2 regions of the Sinobaca sp. TMA16-18 genome follow, and region 1 is predicted to be linked to the other one. Evidence: riboswitches for the same ligand, from Rfam matches in the RefSeq annotation. Region 1 holds a riboswitch; the other holds the start of a gene.

Region 1 (3,584 bases):
AGTGCTTTTTTTGTTTATTCTGCTGAAGCAAATACACTCGGGCCTGCTGCACGGATATTATCAGACACTGAAGTGAATTTTTTAAAGTTTTCCTGAAACTGCTGAGACAGCTCTTTTGCTTTTTCATCATAAGCTGCTGTATCTTTCCACGTCTGCCTTGGCTGAAGCACCTCATCGGGAACACCGGGGCAGCGAAGTGGGATATGCAGACCGAAAAATGGATCTTTAACCGTTTCACAGCTCTGCAGTTCTCCCTGCAGTGCAGCCTGAACCATAGCTCTTGTGTACGCAAGGTTCATTCTTTCCCCTACGCCGTATGGCCCGCCGGACCACCCGGTATTGACAAGAAATACATTGACCTCATGCTGCTCGATTTTTTCTCCGAGCATTTCCGCATAACGGGATGCTTCCAATGGAAGGAACGGAGAACCGAAGCAGGTGGAGAAAGTAGCTTCCGGAGCCGTAATGCCGCGCTCTGTTCCAGCAAGCTTACTCGTGTAGCCGCTTAGAAAATGGTACATAGCCTGCTCTTTGGAGAGCCTGCTGATAGGTGGCAGCACGCCGAAAGCATCAGCCGTTAAAAACACAATCGTAGACGGATGCCCGGAAACACTTGGCATCATCGTATTTGGGATACTGTCAAGCGGGTAAGCGGCCCGCGTGTTTTCCGTTAAGGATACATTATCGTAGTCGGGAGTCCGGCTGTCTTTGTCTGTTTTAACATTTTCAATCACTGCTCCAAAATTAATGGCATTCCAGATCTGCGGTTCTTTTTTGAAAGATAAGTTAATACATTTGGCATAGCAGCCGCCTTCAATGTTAAATACGCCGTTATCAGACCAGCCGTGCTCATCGTCGCCGATCAGGTAGCGGTTCGGATCCGCAGAAAGAGTGGTTTTTCCAGTACCGGAAAGGCCGAAAAACAAAGCCGTGTCGCCTTCTGTACCAACGTTCGCTGAACAGTGCATGGACAAGACATTCTGCTGGGGAAGAAGGTAGTTCATGACGGAAAAAATCGATTTTTTCATTTCTCCGGCATATTCGGTGCCGCCGATTAGTACAATACGTTCTTCAAATGAAATAATAACAAACGCTTCCGAGGACGTTTTGTCCACAGCCGGATCCGCTTTAAAGTGTGGAGCGGAAATAATCGTAAAGCCGGCTTCATGTGTCTGCAATTCTTCTTCCGACGGGCGGATAAACAACTGCTTGGCAAAAAGATTGTGCCAGGCATCTTCGTTAATCACCCGGATAGGAAGACGGTAGGCAGGGTCTGCACCTGCAAAGGCCTGAGTGACGAACAGTTCTTTTTGTTCAGCAAGATGAGCCATTACTTTTTTGTAAAGGTCTGTAAAGACCCGTTTGGATATCGGCTGGTTTACTGGTCCCCAGTCAATATCATTAAGTACGCTCTCTTCCTCAACAATGAACTTGTCTTTTGGAGAACGGCCCGTATATTTACCGGTTTCTACACTAAGGGCTCCACTGGCTGTAAGAATGCCTTCTTTTCTGGCCAACGCTCTTTCTACAAGGTGTGAAACAGGCAGATTCATATGAATGTTGTCACCATGAAGAAGGTGGTGAATTTCATTGGAAAAATTTAAAGTAGTCATGGCGGCAAAATCCTTTCTTTTCTTGAATAGTATCATCTAATTGTTAATTAGTATAACACATTAAAATCATTAGTCTATACTACAAATGGAAATTCCCAAAAAATATATCAGGCTATTCTGTGAATGGAAAAACATTTTTTGTGGATAAGAAAGGGAGATTGCTTTATTTGACAAGAGATTGGAACTAAGGTAACATATTTTCGAACGGATACTCTTATCCCGAGCTGGTGGAGGGACAGGCCCTGCGAAACCCGGCAACCATCCGTAAGTACAAAACGGAAAGGTGCTAACCTGGAGAGACGACTGTCGTCTTGGAAGATAAGAGGCGAAAAAGGAACGGATAGAAACCCCCTTTTCCTCGCCATGGAAAAGGGGGTTTTGTGTTTTCTTTCTCTTCTTCTTCTATATAATAAGGCGGCTTAGGCAGCGTGCATATGAAATATGCAGCAGGCAGAAGTACGGCAAGATAAGTTATAAGCAGGATAAAAAGGAGGATATATTTCATGGAAACAATTGGACGCCGCCTGTTTACATCAGAGTCCGTTACAGAAGGGCATCCTGATAAACTGTGTGACCAAATTTCAGATGCAATACTAGATGAGATATTGTCGCAGGATCCTAATGCGAGAGTAGCTTGTGAAACAGTAGTGAATACAGGCCTTGTGCTTGTTGCTGGAGAAATCAGTACATCTACGTATGTAGATATTCCGAAAATTGTAAGAGAAACATTAAAAGAGGTAGGCTATACGAGAGCGAAGTACGGATTTGACTCCGAAACATGTGCGATTCTTACTTCTATTGATGAACAGTCAGCAGATATCGCTCAGGGAGTCGATGTTGCGTTGGAATCACGTGAAGGTTCCATGACAGAGGATGAACTGGAAGCAATTGGAGCCGGAGACCAGGGTCTTATGTTTGGTTATGCTGATAACGAAACAAAAGAATTAATGCCTCTTCCGATTTCTTTAGCTCATAAATTAGCCAGAAGGCTGACTTACGTAAGAAAAGAAGGAATACTGCCTTATCTTCGTCCTGATGGTAAAACACAGGTAACAATCGAATACGGTGACGACGGCAAACCGCTTCGTGTAGAAACGATTGTTATCTCCGCCCAGCATCAGGAAGATATTACATTGGAACAGATCGACAGCGATCTGAAAGAACACGTTGTTGATGCGGTAGTCCCGGAAACTCTTTTAGATGAAGAAACAAAATACTTTATGAATCCAACCGGACGGTTTGTTATTGGCGGTCCTCAGGGAGATGCCGGCCTGACCGGAAGGAAAATTATTGTTGATACGTATGGAGGATACTCTCGTCACGGCGGCGGGGCTTTCTCAGGAAAAGACCCGACAAAAGTGGACCGTTCTGCATCTTATGCAGCCCGCTATGTTGCGAAAAATATAGTAGCTGCTGAACTGGCAGACCGGTGCGAAGTACAGCTTGCATATGCCATTGGAGTAGCGCGGCCTGTCTCTATTGCCGTTGAAACGTTCGGTACCGGAAAAGTATCAGAGAGCGTATTAGTAGACCTTGTAAAGGCGAATTTTGACCTTCGTCCTGCAGGTATTATTAAAATGCTGGACCTGCGCCGTTCTATTTATAGACAAACGGCTGCATACGGCCACTTCGGACGTACAGACGTTAATCTTCCGTGGGAAAAAACGGACAAAGCTGAACTGTTAAGCCAGCTTGCAAAAGCAAATAAGCAATAAAAAAGGACGGCCCTGCAAAAGGGTCGTCTTCTTTTTTATTCATAATGTGTTTCTTTTAGTACGCCTTCCTTGATAAACTGATTCAACTCCTTCTCCATTAAATCTACGAGTTGCTGCTGGCGTGTGGATTTGAACATGCCGGATGCATCATTCCAATGCTCGAGCCCTTTTTTCGTTTCCCCAAGAAGCAGCAGGTTCCGGCCCTTCTGGTAAAGCAGTTCCCCGAATACATACATCGTTCTTGTTTCGAGACATC
Region 2 (3,584 bases), on a different contig from region 1:
ATTAATTTAAGCCGCGCTTTCTGGCCGTTTAACCCGTTTGAGAAGATAACTCCCTTCTGTTTAAGCTGCATGCCTCCGCCGGCATACTCATAGGTAGCCTGGACGATGCCGCTGTAACACCTTGATACTAAAACTACGGGAATATTTCTTGCTATAAGCGCTTCTATTGCCGGCACGATAGCCGGCGGTACGTTACCCTGGCCGAATGCTTCTAGCACAAGTCCGGAAGGGGAGGCAGATTCAAGCAAATCGATTGTTTCTCTTTCCATGCCGGCGTATGCCTTAAGCAGAAACACCTTTTTCGTTAAAGAGGAGATAGAAAACTGCTCTCTGGCGGAGGGGGTGTGATGAAAAAGGATTCCGCGCCTCGTGACGAGCCCGATTGGGCCAAATTGAGGACTTTGGAATGTAGCCACATTGGAAGAGTGTGTTTTCGTTACGTTGATTGCAGAGTGAACTTCATCATTCATAACAACGAGCACCCCCTTACCTCTGGCCTGTTCTGAAGAAGCTGTTCTTATCGCAGCAAGAAAATTGTAAGGGCCGTCTGCCCCTAATTCATTGCTTGAACGCATAGCACCTGTCAGAATAATGGGGATTGGGGACTGGTGAAGAAGATCGAGAAAGTAGGCGGTTTCTTCAAGCGTGTCCGTTCCGTGCGTAATAACAATCCCATCATATAAGTGGTCAGCCAGTTTTTCATTAATAAAAGACGACAGTTCAAACATATTTTCCGGAGTGATATGTGGTGAAGGAAGATGAAAGAAAGGGATAACAGTAATATCAGCCACCTGTTTTGCTTCTTCATGCCACTGATCCAGCGGGTTTTTTTCGCCGGGTGCTACACTTCCAGTCTGTTTGTCTTCTTTCATGGAGATCGTGCCTCCGGTATGTATGGTTAAAATCCGCTTCATGACAGTACCTCTTTTCTATTTATGGTTAATCGGTCAATTACAGAGCAGGAAAGGACGGATGCGTGAGTGTTTGCTATCATAACTGCGGCCCTTGCGCCTTCGATTGCATTTCTAAGCTACTACTATTTAACCCAGGAAACCGCGTCCCGTTCTTTCTATAAAACGGCCCGTGCTTTTCTCATCGGCATGCTGCTCGTGTTTCCTATTGTAACCGTACAATATGCGCTTACAGAAGAGACACGAACGGAGGCTTCGGTTTTCTTTCAGGCCTTTTTATATGCCGGGCTGCTCGAGGAATTTTTTAAATGGTTTATTCTATGCGCCGCCGTTATTCCTTTTATCCGTGTTCGTTCCATTTATGATACGACACTTTATGCGCTTGCTGTAGGACTCGGTTTTGCCGCAGCAGAAAACATTCTTTACCTTGCAGCGTATGGCGTGGATATAGCGTTTGGAAGGGCGTTTCTGCCGGTAGCCAGTCATGCTCTGTTTGCCTGTACTATGGGATATTATATAGGGAAAGCGTCTTTTTTGAAAGGTACTGTAAGAAAAATGTTTTTGTTTTTAGGTCTGACGGTCCCGTTCGTTTTACACGGCACGTACGATTTGCTATTATTAATCGACCGGCAGTACATAGTCTACCCCATGCTGCCTTTAGGGTTTCTTTTATGGTGGACAGCTGTAAGAAGACAGGAAACCGGAAAAAGGTTTGAGCAGATGGAAGGAGAATAGACGGCCTATGATAGAGGAAAAGCGATATCGCGTCGTCATACGATGCCCGCAGTGCGGGGAGAAATTTGTTTTAAAGGGAAGCAGAAAAGAAGACGGCACGGTGCAGACTGGTTTTGTCCGCTGTATCTGCGGCAACAGCAGCCATTTATATGTAGACACGGCTCCTGAATAAATTCAACAAATTCACACAATTTGATTGCATTTCGATCGTTAATCTTGTAAGGTTTTACTACACAACTATATAAATAAAGCTTTCTTATCCAGAGAGACGGAGGGATCAGGCCCTATGAAGTCTCAGCAACCAGCCTATACAGGTCAGGTGCTAAATCCGCCGGGCAGAAGATGCCCGAGAGATAAGAAGAGGTGCTCTTATAAATCGCAGACCTTCTTCTTACTTTTAGAGGAAGGTCTTTTAGCGGAATGATAAATCAGGATATGCCGGCCACTATATAGTAATCAGCTGCAAAAAAGGGTGACAATAATGGATAAGAAATTTCACATTGAAACAAATTTAGTACAAATTGGAAACAAAGAAGATCCAAGAACAGGAGCCGTCAGCGCTCCTATTCATATGTCCACCGCTTTTCGCCACGAAGGGCTGGGCGAGTCGACAGGGTTTGACTACTCCCGTACCGGAAATCCTACAAGGGACATTTTGGAACGGGCTATCGCCGGACTGGAAAACGGGGCAAAAGGATACGCATTGAGCTCAGGAATGGCAGCAATCCAAACGCTGTTTGCCATTTTTGACAAGGATGATGAAATTCTTGCTTCCCAGGATTTATATGGGGGAACGTACCGGCTTTTTGAAGAAGGATGGAAAAACTGGGGTATTACGATTGCTTATGGGGACCCGAGAAACATAGAAGCCTTTGAACAAAAAATCACAGACCGTACGAAAGCGCTGTTTATTGAAACACCGACAAACCCATTAATGCAGGAAGCAGATATTTCTGAAATGTCTAAACTGGCCAAAAAACACGGCCTCTGGTTGATTGTGGATAACACGTTTTACACACCAATTCTCCAGCGTCCGCTTGATATGGGAGCCGATATCGTTATACACAGTGCCTCTAAATACCTCGGCGGCCATAATGATATTATTGCCGGCCTGATCGTTACAAAAGATGAACAGCTCAGCGCCCGGATTACAGCGTTTCATAACGGCATGGGAACGATTCTGTCGCCCATGGATTCCTGGCTGTTGATGAGAGGGATGAAGACACTGTCCCTGCGTATGGAAAAACATACTGAAAATGCACGGGCAGTGGCAGAGTTCCTGGAAACACATCCAAAAGTAACGGACGTATTGTATACCGGAAAAGGCGGCATGCTTTCCTTTCGGATTGAAAACGAGCAGTGGGTCGACGCCCTTCTGCGCGGACTCGAGCTTGTCACATTTGCAGAAAGCCTCGGCGGTGTGGAAAGCTTTATGACGTATCCAGCCACACAGACACACGCGGATGTGCCGGAGGAAGTCCGGATTGCCAACGGCGTCTGCAACCGGCTGCTTCGTTTTTCTGTAGGTATTGAAAATAAAGAAGATATTATCGCAGATTTAGAGCAGGCGCTCGACCGCCTGTAAAAGAAAATCACGAACCAGGGGAGTGGCTCGCAGTGAATTTGGCAGAGGAATATTCAAAACGTATGTTAATTGGAGACGGGGCAATGGGGACGTATCTATACGAAAAAGGATACAGCGGCTCCTATGAAGCATTAAATCTCTCAAATCCCGGTCTAATTAAAAACATCCATAAAGAATATGTAGAAGCAGGGTCTGATATTATTCAGACCAATACGTATGCAGCAAACCGCATCAAGCTTGCTAAATATCAGCTGGAAGGTAAAACAGACGATATAAACAGACTTGGCGTTGAAACAGCCAGGGAGGCTGCGGAAGGCAGGGCTTTCGTGTTTGCTACAATAGGAGGCATAAAA

What was found. A riboswitch is a leader RNA that binds a small molecule or an ion and turns the genes downstream of it on or off. The one in region 1 is predicted to bind S-adenosylmethionine.
Region 2: another riboswitch for S-adenosylmethionine. It lies ahead of AC5W14_RS06965 (methionine biosynthesis PLP-dependent protein); the one in region 1 lies ahead of metK (methionine adenosyltransferase).

Annotation. Positions count from the first base shown of each region.
Region 1 covers NZ_JCAKFM010000001.1:674,677-678,260, reverse strand. The annotation lists gene pckA (phosphoenolpyruvate carboxykinase (ATP)) at 15-1,613, opposite strand; SAM riboswitch class I at 1,825-1,938, shown strand; gene metK (methionine adenosyltransferase) at 2,117-3,328, shown strand; gene AC5W14_RS03405 (helix-turn-helix domain-containing protein) at 3,364-3,584, opposite strand, start outside.
Region 2 covers NZ_JCAKFM010000003.1:149,437-153,020, reverse strand. The annotation lists gene AC5W14_RS06980 (asparaginase) at 1-914, opposite strand, end outside; gene AC5W14_RS06975 (PrsW family glutamic-type intramembrane protease) at 981-1,646, shown strand; gene AC5W14_RS06970 (hypothetical protein) at 1,654-1,818, shown strand; SAM riboswitch class I at 1,900-2,006, shown strand; gene AC5W14_RS06965 (methionine biosynthesis PLP-dependent protein) at 2,128-3,231, shown strand; gene AC5W14_RS06960 (bifunctional homocysteine S-methyltransferase/methylenetetrahydrofolate reductase) at 3,264-3,584, shown strand, end outside.